DNA from 2 places in the Kitasatospora sp. MBT66 genome. Region 1 is predicted to be linked to the other one. Evidence: riboswitches for the same ligand, from Rfam matches in the RefSeq annotation. Region 1 holds a riboswitch; the other holds the start of a gene.

Region 1 (7,446 bases):
CGAGGTGCCGATGCGTCTGCCGGAATGAATGGGGCGGGAGATCAGGGCGGAACAGGGCGCCTGGGCTACCACTCAGCTCGTTGACGCTCCGCAGTCAACTTGTTACGATTGATTGGATCTTGGTCGACGTTTCGACCGAATTCCCGTAGTCCGCCGACAGGATCCGGCGGGCGTCGGAGGCGCATCGACATGGCAACGCACCCCCTGGTCGCGCTGAGAACCGCGACCGGCCTCTCGCAGGCCGCCTACGCCCGGCTGATCGCCAGGACCCACGCGGAGCTCGGGCACGGACAGATGGCCGCGCGGCGGGAGAAGGTGTCCCGATGGGAATCCGGGCGGATCGCCCCCGAGTTCACTGCCCAGCTCGCCATCGCCCGTATCCACCAGGTGGACGAGGGCATCGTGCTGCGTCTGGGATGGCCGCAATGGCTCATGGCCGCCACCGGGGACCACGACCTCCTCCAGCAGCCGTGGTCCCCGCAGGGCGCCGTCGCCGTCTCCCGGCTCACCGCGGCCGCGGCGGGAGAGCCCGGCGCCGCGCTGATCGCCACCGGCTCCTGCCTCACCGCCCAGATCCGCGGCGTCCTCGCAGCCCTCGCAGGTGGAGCCCGCCCGCCCGAACGCGGCGGTCCCCGCATCGCCCCCGAAGCACTCGTCTGGGCCGAGCAGCGCATTCTCGCCCTCGAACGACTCGAAACCGGCAGCCCCGTCCCCCAGCACGCCCTCTACCTCGCCGCCCGCACCGAGTACCGGCTGATCACCGATCTGCTGACCAGCCACGGATACGACCGCGCCACCGGCACCCGACTGCTCCTGCTGTGCGCCCGCACCGCCACCCTGTGCACTTGGACCAGTCACGTCGCGGGAGACGAAGCCTGGACCGAGCGCTACAACCTCGCGGCGATCCGTGCGGCCTCTGCCGCCGGAGCACCGCATCACACCGTCGCCTACCTCACCCAGCTCTGCTACCGCCACCTGCGCCGCGGCGACCCCCGCGACGCGCTCTCCCTGCTCCGGGCCGCCCGCGCGATCGTCCCCCGCCCCACGCCACGTCTGGCCGTCAAGCTGCACGCCCGTCAGTCCGTCCTCTCCGCCCGGCTCGCCCAACGCACCGCCGGCCTGCGCGCCCTGGACCGCGCCGAACACGCCCTCGCCGCGGCCTCACCGCAGTGGGACCCGGAAGCCGATCCCACCAGCGGCAACATCAACGAGGACTACCTCGACTTCTCCCGCGGCCACACCTGGCTGCGTCTGGGGCAGCCCACCCGCGCACTGTCCTGCTTCAGTGCCCTGCTCGGCGACCGAGCGGCCCCGGACCGGTCCCCGAGCCCCTACGACCCCGTCCAACTGTGCCCGGCCGTCGAGGCCCAGCTGGACGCCGGACGGATCGACGAGGCCGCAGCCACGATCCGCCGCGCCATCGACCGTACCGGCGGTTTCCTGCCCGGACTCGCCAACCGCTTCCGCCGCTACCTGGCCCCCCACGCCGGCCACCCGGACGTGCGGGAACTCCTGGAGCGACTGGCCGAACGCCCCCCGGCGCACGCCGTACCCGACCGCGGGCAGCAGAACCCGTGAGATCCGACCCGGCCGGCCGTGATGTACCGCCGGAGCCGGACGGACCGGTGGGAACTGCGCACGGGGATCGTCCTCCGTCCTCGATCGGATCGAGGAACGTCGGGACGCTCAGACAGGGGGCTCGGTGGCCAGCCGGTAGGCCACCAGGTCGCCCACCGAGATCAGCACCAGCCCGTCGCGCGCGGCGAGTTGCTGCAGGTCGTGGAGGCGGGCCATGCGCCAGTCCGGCCGGACGACCTCGCACATGGCGGTCACACCGGAGAGCCCCGCCAGGCGGGACAGGTCCACCCCGGCCTCGGTGTGGCCGTCGCGCTCCAGCACGCCGCCGCGAGCGGCGCGCACCGGGAAGACGTGGCCCGGCCGGGCGAAGTCGCCCGGCGCGACGGCCGGGTCGGCCAGCGCCTGCACGGTGCGCGCCCGCTCCTCGACCGGGATGCCGGTGGTTCCACCGGCGATCAGGTCCACCGAGACGGTGAAGGCCGTGCCGTGCAGACCGGAGTTCTCCGCCGCCATCTGCGGCAGGTCGAGTTCCTCGCACCGCTCGACCGGCACGGCCGCGCAGACCACGCCGGAGGTGTGGTCGAGCATGTACCGCAGCGCGGTCTCGTGGGTGTACTCGGCAGCCACCATGAGGTCGCCTTCGTTCTCGCGGGACTCGTCGTCGAAGACGATCACGAAAGCGCCACGGCGGAAGGCCTCGATCGCTTGCTCAACCTGCTGCAGGCGGTCGGCTCGTGGGAAACGCGTGGTTGCCATCTGCTCTCTCCTGAGGTCGGGAAACCCTGGACCGGGAGGTCCGGAGGGTTCACTGGTCTGCGAGAGAACGCGGCCATCCGGAAAGACACATGCTTGCGCGCACGGCCCTCCACAATGGACGGCGCCGAGTGCGCGGGGAGGGACGGCGAACGGCAGCTCGCCCCCGTGCACAGACGCCGTTCCGGGGAAAGCGAGCACCAGGTCCGCACGGTGGGGCGGCAAGCCCACTACCGGCCGGACACGGTGTCGCCGCGCACTGCCTTCCATCCGGACTTTCACCGTCGGTCCTGGAGTTTCACCAGGTCAACCAGCCGATGGCTTCGGCTGGGTCGCGGACTTTGACCGCCGGTTCGGAATTGCACCGACCCCGGAGCGCGCGAACACTCAGACCGATCATGACACGTGTGCCCCGGGTTGTGGATGTGTGCCCCGAAGGAGGCAACAAGTCGGTGGCTGGGGGACGGTCCGTCACATCGACTTCCCGCTTGCTCTCCCGAGGGCGACCCGCACCGAGACGAACACCTCCAGCAACGCAGGTCGTCCGCGACAACGCCCTCGCCGTCGCGGGCGAGGGCGGTGTCGCGGATTGTCCGCATGCGTTCCGTGACCCCGTGCCACGTGGGCGCGAAGCACCGGCCCTGGGACCACGTTGGACCACGCCAGATGAGCGCCCATGAAGGCTGAGGGATGAAAACGGACGCTTGTGCGCAAGGAAAACACTGGGTCACCGTCAGCAGTTCGCAGGCCCAGTACGCCTGGTACCGCGACATGATCGCCGCCTGCCGGGCGCGGGATGCGTCACCGAGCCGGTAACTTAGCTGCAGCACAGTAGAGTTCGTGAGAGTCGTGACTGCCGCTAAAGATCTGCCCGTCATGGCCGGCCTGTTCGACGGACCGAGGGCCCCCGTACCATCGGGGGGCCGGTGGCGGCGGTGACGCCGGTCGGCTGACACGTCAGGGAGGGTTCGGGTGGCGGACGGCAGGCACGAGGACGGCGATGCGAACCCATCGGAGTTGGCGGCGCTGCGACTGAGGCTCTACCTAGAGTCGCTCCAGCTCCTGATGCCCGAGCCGCAGTTCAAGCTTCTGAGGGACCTTCTGTACGGCTATGCCGAGCTCGGCGGAGGCCGGATCGAGGTGAAGCTGGACGACGAGGAGCGGGAGCTGTTCACACCTGCCGTGCAGCACGAACTGCTCGTTCTCCTCGGCCTGCTCGGTGCCATGGCACCTGGGCACGAGGACCGCGCCGACCACGTGGTGGCCGACCTCGGTGACGGTGAGTGGGTCAAGGGGGCCATGTCGCTCGTACCGCCGGAGGTCGCCTCCGACCCGACCCGCCTGCGCCGACTGCGTGACAGGTTCGACGCTGTGGAAGGCGAGCGGGCGGGCGACCGTGCGACGGTGGAGGGCATCGCCGAGGTGAGCGGGATGGCGGGGACGGAAGAGAACTGATCTGAGTGAGTTCAGCTCCGCAGCTGCCTCTCCGACGGCTGACCGAGCCGGGACGTGGCCTTCGTCCACGGCGAAGAGACAGTGCCGAGCACAATCCTGCGGATCGCCCTGACCGGACTCGTGCGGTGATTGCCGATGACCAGCCGGCTGCCGGTCGGGCTGCGCTCGGGAGGGGAGGGAACGCAGGAACCCGGTCCAGGACACCTCGGCCCTGTGCGGATTGCGGTGGTCGATCCTGGTCTCGCAACCAGGGTCTGTGCCCGGTAAGCAGCAGAAGAGGCAACTGCTGCCGCGAGGCGATGCTGTGGGTGGCGTGCGGTGGATCCTGAGTGGGTGTGAACCGAGGTTGTACCCCGGACAGGCCCCACTCGTTGTTCGCTCCCGTCCACCAAGGGCGGGAGTCAATGCTCGTCGGTCTCGTGACGGCGGACCGCGGGCGCCCCACGGCCCCGCGGTCCGCCGCTGCCGCTACCGGACCGCCGCCACGGGGCGGGGTGCCTCGGGGGTGGGCTTCGGCAGGTAGTGCTCCGTGTGGCCTTCGACGTGGAGGTGGGGGAGGCGGCGGTCCAGCCAGGTGGGCAGCCACCAGTTGCCGCGGCCGAGCAGGTGCATCACGGCCGGTACCAGCAGCAGTCGGACCAGCGTGGCGTCGATCAGGATGGCCGAGGCCATGCCGACGCCGATGACCTTGATCGGCAGGTCGGGGGACGGGACGAAGGCCGCGAACACGGCGACCATGATGGCCGCCGCGGCGGTGATGACCCGGGCGGTGCCCGCCAGTCCGCTGACGATGGACTCGGCGTTGTCGTTGCTGCGGAGCCAGGCCTCACGCATCCGGCTCACCAGGAAGACCTCGTAGTCCATCGAGAGGCCGAACAGGACGGCGAAGGTCAGCACCGGAACGAAGGCCGGCAGCGGGGTGGGGCTGTCGATGCCGATCAATCGGCCGGCGGTGCCGCCTTCGAGGGCGAGCGCGACCACGCCGTACGCGGCTCCGACGGAGAGCAGGTTCATCACCGCGGCCTTGAGGGCGACGGCGAGGCTGCGGAAGGCCACCAGGAGCAGGAGCATCGACACCGTGACCACGCCGCCGACCAGCAGCGGGATGCGACGGGAGATGTTGTCGGTGCTGTCGATCGCGCTCGCGGTCGCCCCGCCGACGTGCACCCGGACGCCGGGGCCGACCGCACCCGGGACGACGTGGTCGCGGAGGTCGCGGACCAGGGACTTGGTGGCGCTGGACTGCGGACCGCTGTCCGGGACGACGGTGAGCAGAACTGAACGGCCGTCGGTGCCGGGCACCGGAGGGGTCACCGCCGTGACGCCGGGCACCGCCTTCAGCGCGGCGGGCAGCGCGGCTGTCGCGTCGGCGGGGGTGCCCGGCGCCAACTCGGCGACCAGGACCAGCGGTCCGTTGCTGCCGGGTCCGAAGCCGGCGGCCACCGTGTCGTACGCCAGCCGGTTCGAGCGCCCGGCGGGGTCGTTGCCCGCGTCCGGGAAGCCGAAGCGCACGCCCAGGAACGGTGCCGCGAGCGCCAGCAGGACGACGACGCCGGTGACGGCACCGAGGACGCGGTAACGCTCGACGAGCCTGCTCCAGCGCAGCCAGCCGGCGCCCACCGAGTTCCCGCCCCGGGTGGCGCGGCGCCGGGGCAGGGGCAGTCGGAGGCGCTCGATGTGTCGGCCGAGGTAGCCGAGCAGGGCGGGGAAGAGCGTGGTGGACGCGGCGATCACGACGAACACGGAGAGGATCGCCGAGACCGCGGCGCCGCGCATGAACGACAGACCCATCGCGAACAGCCCGAGCATGCTGACCACCACGGTCGTTCCGGCGACCACGACCGCGCGACCCGCGGTGTCCAGCGCGGCGACCGTGGCGGCCTCGGGTTCGAGCCCCTCGGCGCGCCACTCGCGGAACCGGGTGACCAGCAGCAGCGCGTAGTCGATGCCGACGCCGATGCCCAGCATCGCGGCGAGCGAGGTGGACCAGTCCGGGACCGGCATGATCGCGGCGAGGACCGGCAGCAGGGTGCTGCTGACCGCGAGCCCGCCGAGCGCGGTGAGCATCGGCAGGCCGGCGGCCACGACCGAGCCGAAGGTGATCACCAGGATCACGGCGGCAGCCGCGATGCCGATGGCCTCCGAGCCGATCGCGCCCTGCTCGGCCTGCTGGACCGTCATGCCGCCGAGGTGGACGCGCAGGCCGCCGTCGACGGGGCGGGCGAGGTCGAGCAGCCGCCGAGTGTCCGCCTTCGGCATGTCGGGTGCGACGGCGACGTCCAGGTGGATCTGCCCGAGGGCGGTGCGGCCGTCCGCCGACACCTTGCCGCGCGGGCCGTACGGGTCGTCGATGCCGCTGACGTGCGGAACCTCCGCCATCCGGGCGAGCAGGTCCTTGACCCGGTCACGGGTGGCGGCGTCGGTCACGCTGCCGTCCGCGGTCAGCACCAGGCTGATCGACTCACCGCCCAGCCCGGGGAAGTCCCGTGTCAGCAACTGCTGGGCCTGCTTGGAGTCCGAGCCGGGCGCGCTGTAGTCGGCGCTGTACTTGGCGCCGAGGCCGGCCGAGAGGCCGAAGGCCGCGCCGGCGGCGAGCAGCCAGAGCAGCACCGTGCGGCCCCGGTTCCGGAAGCTCCAACCGGCTATGCGGCCGAGGGGGCCGGGCCGGTGTGACCCGCTCTCGCCGGCGGCTGTCCGCCGGCCGTCGCGCAGTCCCTGGGACATGTGGTCCTCCGTGCGTCGTCAGGGGCTCCGCCCCCAGACAATGCGTTACGCTTCATAACGCACATGATGAAGCGTAACGTTCCCCTCGGTGGGCACGGATTGTCAACGCGGTGACTGGTACGGCGGGCGGATGGAGATGCGATGACGGATGGGTCGACCGACGAGAGCGGGCAGCTGAGCCGCCGCGAACGGCTGCGCGCCGACACCGTGGAGGAGATCAAGCGCGCGGCCCTGACCCTGATCGTCGAGCGCGGCGCCGCGAACCTCCGCTTCACCGACATCGCCCGCAGCATGGGGATGACCCCGCCCGCCCTGTACCGCTACTTCGCCGACCGGGACGAGCTGCTCACCGCCCTGGTCGCCGACTCCTACGACAGCCTGTCGGACGCCTTGACGGCAACCCGCGGGACCGTGCCGCCGGACGACCTGGACGGCCGCTTCGGTGCCACCTGCACTGCCTACCGCACCTGGGCGCAGCGGAATCCGGAGCGCTTCGCCCTCATCTTCGGCTCCCCCGTACCCGGGTACGCGGCCCCGCCGGACGGGCCGACCGTGGCGGCCGGTCAACGGGCGATGGATCACATGGCCGAACTCGTCGCCGACACGGCCGAGCGCGGCCGGCTCGGCAGCTCGCTGGTGCCGGACCCGGCGGAAGCCCTGATGCTGGCCTGGGCCACGGTTCACGGCTTCGTCACCCTCGAGGCGCACGGCCACTTCCACATGCTCGACCAGCAAGCGCGGGACCGCCTCTTCGCAGTCCAGGCGGGCGCCGCCGCGCGCACCGCAGGCCTGTCGCCGGCCGTGGACCAGCGGTGATCAGGTCCCCGTCGGTGGCCCGACAGCACCGAGCTCCCTCGAGCCCCGGCGGCGCACCCCCACGGCCTCCTGCGCCCGGTGCCGCGATCTGACCGCCGCCCACCGGGCCCGACCGGTCCG
Region 2 (7,446 bases), on a different contig from region 1:
TGTCCGGGTTGTTGGTCAGCAGCGTCAGCGAGCGGACGCCGAGGTCGCCGAGCATCTGGGCGCCGATGCTGTAGTCCCGGGCGTCCGCGGGCAGGCCCAGGTCGAGGTTGGCGTCGACGGTGTCCCGGCCGCGCTCCTGGAGCTCGTAGGCGCGCAGCTTGTGCGCCAGGCCGATGCCCCGGCCCTCGTGGCCGCGCAGGTAGAGCACCACGCCGCGGCCGGCCTCGGCGACCCGGCGCAGCGAGGCCTGCAGCTGGGGGCCGCAGTCGCAGCGCAGCGAGCCGAGCACGTCGCCGGTCAGGCACTCGGAGTGGACCCGGACCAGGACGTCCTCGCCGTCGGGGAGCCGGCCGTCCTCGGCGAGTCCGCCGGCGACCAGCGCGATGTGCTCGACGCCGTCGAGGGTGCCCCGGTAGCCGACGGCGGTGAACTCGCCGAACGCGGTCGGCAGGGAGGTGACGGCGGCCCGGTCGACGTGCAGCTCGGTGCGGCGGCGGTAGGCGATGAGGTCCTCGATCGAGATGATCGCCAGGTTGTGCTCGCGGGCGAAGGCCACCAGTTCGGGCAGCCGGGCCATGGTGCCGTCGTCGTTGACCACCTCGGCGATCGCGCCAGCCGGCGGCAGGCCGGCCAGCCGGGCCAGGTCGACCGCGGCCTCGGTGTGGCCGGGGCGGACCAGCACGCCGCCCTCGACGGCGCGCAGCGGGAAGACGTGCCCCGGCCGGGCGAGGTCGGCGGGGCCGGTGCCGGGCGAGGCGAGCAGGCGCACGGTGCGGGCCCGGTCGGCGGCCGAGATGCCGGTGTCGACGCCGTCCCTGGCGTCCACCGAGACGGCGTAGGCGGTGCCCTTGCGGTCCTCGTTGACCTGGGTCATCGGCGGGAGCTTGAGGCGGTCCAGTTCGGCGCCGGTCATCGGGGCGCAGATCACGCCGGAGCTGTAGCGGACGGTGAAGGCCATCAGCTCGGGGGTGGCGGCGGAGGCGGCGAAGACGATGTCGCCCTCGTTCTCGCGGTCCTCGTCGTCGACGACGATCACGGCGCGGCCGAGCGCGATGTCGGCGACGGCCCGCTCGACCGGGTCGAGGACGAACTCGGCGGCGCTGTCCCCGGCCGGGGTCGCGGTGGGGTGCTCTGCCGGACGCGTGGTGGGGTTCTCGGTCATGCGGAGGCTCCCTGGAGGGCGGGGTCGGTCACGGGGTGTGCGGTGCGGCCGCGGAGCCACCAGGCGCGCAGGCCGAGCAGGACCAGGACGAAGTACACGGAGTAGGTGAAGCCGGAGAAGACCAGCCCGTTGTTGAAGGCGAGCGGCACGCCGACCAGGTCGACGGCGATCCAGGCGAACCAGAACTCGACCCAGCCGCGGGCCTGGGCGACCATCGCGGCCAGGGTGCCGACGAAGATGTAGGCGTCCGGCCAGGCGTCCCAGGACAGTTGCGGGACGGCGGTGAAGAGCGTGCCGACCGCCAGGGTGCCGAGCGCGGTGCCGCCGATCAGCGCGGCGCGCTCACGGCCGGTGGCGAAGCGCACGGCGACGTCGCCGTCGCCCCGCCTGCCGCGCTGCCACCGGGTCCAGCCCCACACGGCGGCCGTGATCACGACTATCTGCTTGCCGACGCCGCCGCTGAGGTGGGCGCTCCAGTAGGCGCCGACCAGGACCAGGCCGGAGAGCAACTGGACCGGCCAGGTCAGCCGGGAGCGCTGCCAGCCGAGGGCGAGCGCGGCGAGGCCGAACAGGTTGCCGATGATGTCGGAGCGGTAGACGTCCTGGCCGAGCAGGTGGACGGTGCCGTTGAGCCAGTTCACCGTTCCTCCCCCGGGGTGGTGTCGGTCGCGTCCGGCACGTTCGCCCCGGGCAGCGGCGGGAGGGTGCGGGCCTCCAGCAGCCGCTCCACGTACTTGGCGAGGACGTCGACCTCCAGGTTGACGCTGTCGCCGACGGCCCTGGTGCCGAGGGTGGTCAGCGCGAGGGTGGCCGGGATGAGGCTGACGGTGAAGCTGTCGCGGGCGGCCTCGACCACGGTGAGGCTGACGCCGTCGACGGTGATCGAGCCCTTCTCGACCAGGTAGCGCGAGACGGAGTCGGGCAGCGAGAACCGCAGCACCTCCCAGCGGAGTTCGCCGGCCGCGTCGCGCTCCCCCGGTTCGCGGCCCAACAGCCGCCCGGTGGCGTCGACATGACCCTGCACCAGATGTCCGCCGAGCCGGGCGCCGAGCGCCATGGCGCGCTCCAGGTTGACCCGTCCGCCGGGCTTCAACTCGCCCAGGCTGGAACGGTGCAGTGTCTCGGCCATCACGTCGGCGCTGAACTCGCCGGTGCCCGCCGCGAGTTCCTCGGGGCTGTCGACGACGGTCAGGCAGACGCCGTTGACCGCGATGGAGTCCCCGTGCCGCGCGCCCTCGCAGACCACCGGGCCGCGCAGACGGATTCGCGAGGAGTCGCCGATCTCCTCGATCGACACGACCTCGCCGAGCTCTTCGATGATGCCGGTGAACACCCGGGTTCTCCTCGCGCTTGGGGCGCGGACTCCGGGGTGCGGCACGGGAGAAGGACGCGGACAGGCGCGGGCAAGGGGTACACGGGCGCCGGACGGCAACGGGACCCGTCACCGGGCTGCCGCCGAACCGGGCGCCGGAACGAGGGGGGACCCCGTCCGTCGCCGCACACCGCCTCCCGAGGTCCACCGGGGGACCACGGGCCCTGCTCACTCGTCCGCCGCGCACACCTCCCATCCGGACTTTAACCGTCGGTCCAGGAATTTCACCTGGTCAACCGGCCGCTGGCTGCGGACGGGTCGCGGACTGTAACCGCCGGTTCGGATTTTCACCGACCCCGGAGTGCGCTGAACGTCACTGCTGATTCTGCCGTCATTCTGCCATGATCCGCGCGGAGCCAGGGAGAGGTGTCCACTGTGGCCTCTTTCACTCGGCGCCGGGGAATGGACGACGCGGGTCGCCGGAGGGGGTTCGCCGCCCGCGCGGGGCCTCCGGCGGCGCGCCCGCGCGGGGCGTCCGGTGGCGGTCCGGGGTGCGGCGGGCGCAGGCTGGTGGTACCGGGGCGGCGGCACGCGCCGTCGCGGGCGACCGCAGGAGGTGCGGGAGCTATGGCCAAGTTCATGGACGTCCACCACGGGATGGCCGGCATCACCGAGGAAGAGTTGCGGATGGCGCACCAGGCCGACCTGGCGATCCAGGCCGACGAGGGCGTGACCTTCGAGCAGGCCTGGGCCGATCCGGAGTCGGGCCACGTCTACTGCCTGTCCGAGGCTCCGTCGAAGGAGGCCGTGCAGCGGATCCACGAGCGCACCGGGCATCCGGCGGCCGAGGTGCACCCGGTTCCGCTGATCGTCTGAGCACGACCCGGCGGCGGGCCCCGGCGGATCAGGGCACGGGGACCGGCGTGAAGTGGGTGACCTCCGGCGGGTGGGCCAGGTACCGCAGTTCGCCCTCCGACCAGACCGGTCGGATCCGCCACATCGGCCCCGCGTAGCCGAGCAGCGCCGCCTCGTCGCGCCAGCGGCTGACCACGAGCACCCGGTGCCCGCCCTCGGTGACGGAGCGCAACAGCTCGCCGCCGAGGCAGCCCTCGGTGCGCCCGAGTTGTGGGAGCACCTTGCTGGTCAGCACCTCGCAGAACTCCTCGATGTGCCCGGCCATGACCTGCCCGGCCCAGATTCTGATGATCACGGCGACCACCTGCCCCGAAAGCGTCCTGGCCCCATTATCGACGCGAAAGCGCTGGTGGCGAGGGGTTCGGGCAGGATTTCCCGACGGTGACGGGCCGCGTCGGCACGGGCTCGGTTACGTTGATCGGTATGACCAGCACACCGGAATCCGTTGTTCCGTCAACACCCGGGCCGGACCGGCCCTCCGGCCTGTTCGAGGCGCTCGCCGCCACCTCCGTGCGTGACGCGGCCGGGCTGCGGGAGGTCTACGAGCAGCCCGGGGACCACGCGCGCCGCAAGCAGGTGGACCGCATCCACGAGGTCGCCCGGCAGCTGATCGCCTGCTCCTCGCTGGTCCTCCTGGCCAGCACGGACGCCGAGGGACGCTGCGACGTGTCGCCGCGCGGCGGACCGGCCGGACTCGTGTCCGTGCTGGACGAGTTCACCCTGGCGATCCCGGACGCGACCGGCAACAAGCGGCTGGACACCCTCCACAACATCGTCGGGACCGGCCGGATCGGGCTGCTGTTCGTCGTGCCGGGCCGGGACACCACGCTGCGGGTCAACGGGCGGGCCTGCGTCTCCACCGATCCCCGGCTGCTGGAGCAGCTGACGGCGGTCGGCAAGCCGCCGCGCAGCGCGATCGTGGTCGCGGTCGAGGAGGTGTTCGCGCACTGCCCGAAGGCGTTCCTGCGCGCCTCGGCGTGGAAGCCGGAGAACTGGCTCGCCGAGGACGCCCAGCCGAGTTCGGCCGAGGTCACGCTCTCGCACCTGGCGGACCCGTCGCTGACCGTCGAGGCGATCGAGCAGAACGAGCGGGAGGCCCTGCTCTACCGCTACGAGTAACGGCGGGAGCGTGGGCGGGAACGACGGTGCGGGGCCGGGCCGGGGCTGCTCGTGCCGCCCCGTCCGGCCCCGCACGACCGCCGGGGTCAGGCCGCGGCCCCGGACTTGGCGACGTCCACCACGCTCGCGCCGTTCGCCGCCCGCTGGACGGCCTCGACGCCCTTGTGGGCGGCGTCCTTGCTCGCGTAGCCCTGGCCGGTGGCGACGATCTCGCCGTTGCCCGCCTTGAGCCGGAACCGGAACTTGCCGCCGGCGTCCTCGTACACCTCGAACTTGCCCGCCATCCGGGCCACCTCCTCGTCGACGGGACGCGCCGCGCGCCCCACCTGCACGGTGCGCCCGGGCGCCGTCGGCCCGCACCCGCTCGGGGTCCGGACGGGTGACCCCGGCCGGAGCGGGTGCCGGGGCGGCCCGGGGCCGGTTGAATGGACGGATGGACTGCGTCTTCTGCGCGGTGGTCGCCGGCACGGAGCCCGCGCACCGGGTGCTGGACGACGAGGTGGCGGTGGCCTTCCTGGACCGCCGGCCGCTCTTCCCCGGCCATGTGCTGGTGGTCCCCCGCGACCACCGCCCCACCCTCACGGACCTGCCGCCGGCGGACGTGGGCCCGTTCTTCCTGCGGGTGCGGCGGGTGGCGGCCGCGGTGGAACTCGGACTGGGGGCGGCGGGGAGCTTCGTCGCGGCGAACAACCGGGTCAGCCAGTCGGTGCCGCACCTCCACGTCCATGTGGTGCCGCGCAACCCGAAGGACGGGCTGCGCGGCTTCTTCTGGCCGCGCCGGGCGTACTCCGACGAGGCGGACGCGGCGCTGGTCGCCGAGCGGCTGCGCGCCGCGCTCGCCCCCTGAAGCCGTTGCCGCCGGAGCCGCCCGGCCTCAGGTCCGGCCCTCCGGCTCAGCCGACCCGGACGTTGTCGACCACCCAGTACCAGTTGTTGCTGCCGGTGTACCGGAAGCGCAGCCGCAGCCGGCTCGCGCCCGCCGGGACGGCCAGGTCCAGCCGCTGGCGGCCGTTGGTGTCGGCGGTGTAGCTCTTCACCTCGACCGGCGTGCCGCCGTCCCAGACCGCGAGCACCCGGGCGGTCTGCACGCCCTCCGGCCGGTAGAAGGTGTTGAAGGTGACCGGGACGCTGCTCCGGCCCGCCACCGGGTACTCCGGGCTGACCAGGGTGGAGTCGTAGTTCCCCTGGAAGGTCTTGTCGGCCCACTCGTCGGAGTCGGCGACGGCGAAGACGTTGCGGGAGCGGACGTTGAGCTCGCGGTTCTGGTCGCGCTGGGCCTTGGTCCAGAACTCGTCGGTGGTGAACGACCAGCCGCGCCACTCGGTGACGCCGCCGGTGCCCATCGCCGAGTTGTCGACGGACCAGCCGGCCGGCGCGGTGCGGGTGAAGCCGAGGACGCCGGCCGGGATGCCGGTCTCGTCGACCCGGCCGGTGAGCTGCGGGCGCAGCGCGTCGAAGTCGTCCGGGACCAGGGCCGGGATCGGGGTGCCGTCGAGGCCCCAGGCGGGGTCGGCGGTGATGCCGAGGTGCGCCAGGGCGGTGGGCGCGATGTCGACCATCCGCACGTCGTAACGGACCGAACCGGCCGGGAACGCCGAGCCGTTGGCGATCACGAAGGTCTGCCGCTCCTCCCAGGTGGAGCCGCCGTGGCCGCCGGTGGGGGTGTGGCCGTGGTCGGCGGTGATCATCACCAGCCAGTCCTCCTGGGCGTAGCCGGCCCGGCCGCGGACGGCGGTGAGGATCTGGCCGACCTGGGTGTCCACGCCCCGGATCGCGTCCAGGTAGGCCTGGCTGGCGGAGCCGCTGCTGTGGCCGGCGTGGTCGACGTTGTCGAGCTGGACGAAGACCGCGTCGGGGTTGCCGTCGCGCAGCCGGGCGACGGCGCGGGAGGTGGTGCCGGTGTCGTACTCGGCGGACGGGGTGGCGACCCGGGTGTCGACCCGGCCGGAGTAGATGGTGTCGGCGATCGGCGCCCAGGACGCCACCACGTAGGTGGAGAGCGCCGGGTTCGCCGTCTCGACCCGGGTCAGGAAGTCGGGGTAGGTGGCGAAGGCGGGGGCGGTGAAGTTGTTGTCGAGGACGTTGTGCTTGTCCGGCCAGACGCCGGTGGCGATGGTGGACCAGCCGGGGCCGGAGGAGGTGCCGGCCATCGGGCTGGTGTAGAGGCTGCTCGCGGCGGTGAGGCCGCCGGCCATCAGGGCGGCGAGGTTCGGGGCGCCGGAGTCCTTGATGCGGGTGAGCATGGTGCCGTCCAGGCCGATGACCAGGACCTTGGGGGTGCGGGCGGCGGCAGCGACGGCGGTGGCCGCGCGGGCGGCGGTGGCGGCCAGCGGGCCGGCGGCGAGGGCCGCGGCGGCGGTGCCGAGGAGCAGGCCGCGGCGGGACAGTCCGGGGGCGGCGGGGCTCTGCGGGGTGGCGTGGGTGTGCTGCGCGGCGGGGGTCCGGGCGTTCACGTCGTTCTCCTGATGCGTCGTCATGGCGCGGAACGGGGCGGTGACTACGGTCGGAGCAGCGGATGGCCGGGGGTCGCCGGGTTTCCGACCCGGGTGTGAACAACGCCCGAATTCGGTCCAGACCAGTTATCTTTCTGTGATCAAGGCCGACCCGTGAAGGAAGTCGGAGGAGGGGGCCGGAGGAGGGGCCGGGGGAAGGTCAGTCCGCCTCGAGGCGGGTGGTGAAGCTGAAGCGGTCGCCCCGGTAGAGCGAGCGGACCCGCTCCACCGGCCGGTCGGCGGAATCCCTGGTCAGCCGGTGCAGCAGCAGCATCGGGAGGGCGGGCGGCGTGCCGATCAGCAGCGCCTCGCGCGGGGTCGCCAGCACGGTCTCGATCCGCTCGTCCGCGGCGCCGAAGGAGATGCCCACCTTCTCGCCGAGGTACGCGTACAGCGAGGACCCGGGGTCGAACTCCTCCTCCAGCCCCGGCACCCGCCCGACCGCC

Evidence for each region. A riboswitch is a leader RNA that binds a small molecule or an ion and turns the genes downstream of it on or off. The one in region 1 is predicted to bind FMN.
Region 2: another riboswitch for FMN. It lies ahead of BI06_RS29515 (riboflavin synthase); the one in region 1 lies ahead of ribB (3,4-dihydroxy-2-butanone-4-phosphate synthase).

The regions. Positions count from the first base shown of each region.
Region 1 covers NZ_JAIY01000014.1:103,813-111,258, forward strand. The annotation lists gene BI06_RS34965 (hypothetical protein) at 190-1,578, shown strand; gene ribB (3,4-dihydroxy-2-butanone-4-phosphate synthase) at 1,687-2,334, opposite strand; FMN riboswitch at 2,584-2,714, opposite strand; gene BI06_RS34975 (hypothetical protein) at 3,304-3,786, shown strand; gene BI06_RS34980 (MMPL family transporter) at 4,255-6,510, opposite strand; gene BI06_RS34985 (TetR/AcrR family transcriptional regulator) at 6,652-7,326, shown strand.
Region 2 covers NZ_JAIY01000010.1:1,110,567-1,118,012, forward strand. The annotation lists gene BI06_RS29505 (bifunctional 3,4-dihydroxy-2-butanone-4-phosphate synthase/GTP cyclohydrolase II) at 1-1,162, opposite strand, end outside; gene BI06_RS29510 (nicotinamide mononucleotide transporter family protein) at 1,159-1,803, opposite strand; gene BI06_RS29515 (riboflavin synthase) at 1,800-2,495, opposite strand; FMN riboswitch at 2,715-2,842, opposite strand; gene BI06_RS29520 (SCO4226 family nickel-binding protein) at 3,102-3,350, shown strand; gene BI06_RS29525 (antibiotic biosynthesis monooxygenase) at 3,379-3,684, opposite strand; gene BI06_RS29530 (MSMEG_1061 family FMN-dependent PPOX-type flavoprotein) at 3,813-4,508, shown strand; gene BI06_RS29535 (DUF1508 domain-containing protein) at 4,595-4,792, opposite strand; gene BI06_RS29540 (HIT family protein) at 4,942-5,355, shown strand; gene BI06_RS29545 (alkaline phosphatase family protein) at 5,402-6,985, opposite strand; gene BI06_RS29550 (GntR family transcriptional regulator) at 7,161-7,446, opposite strand, start outside.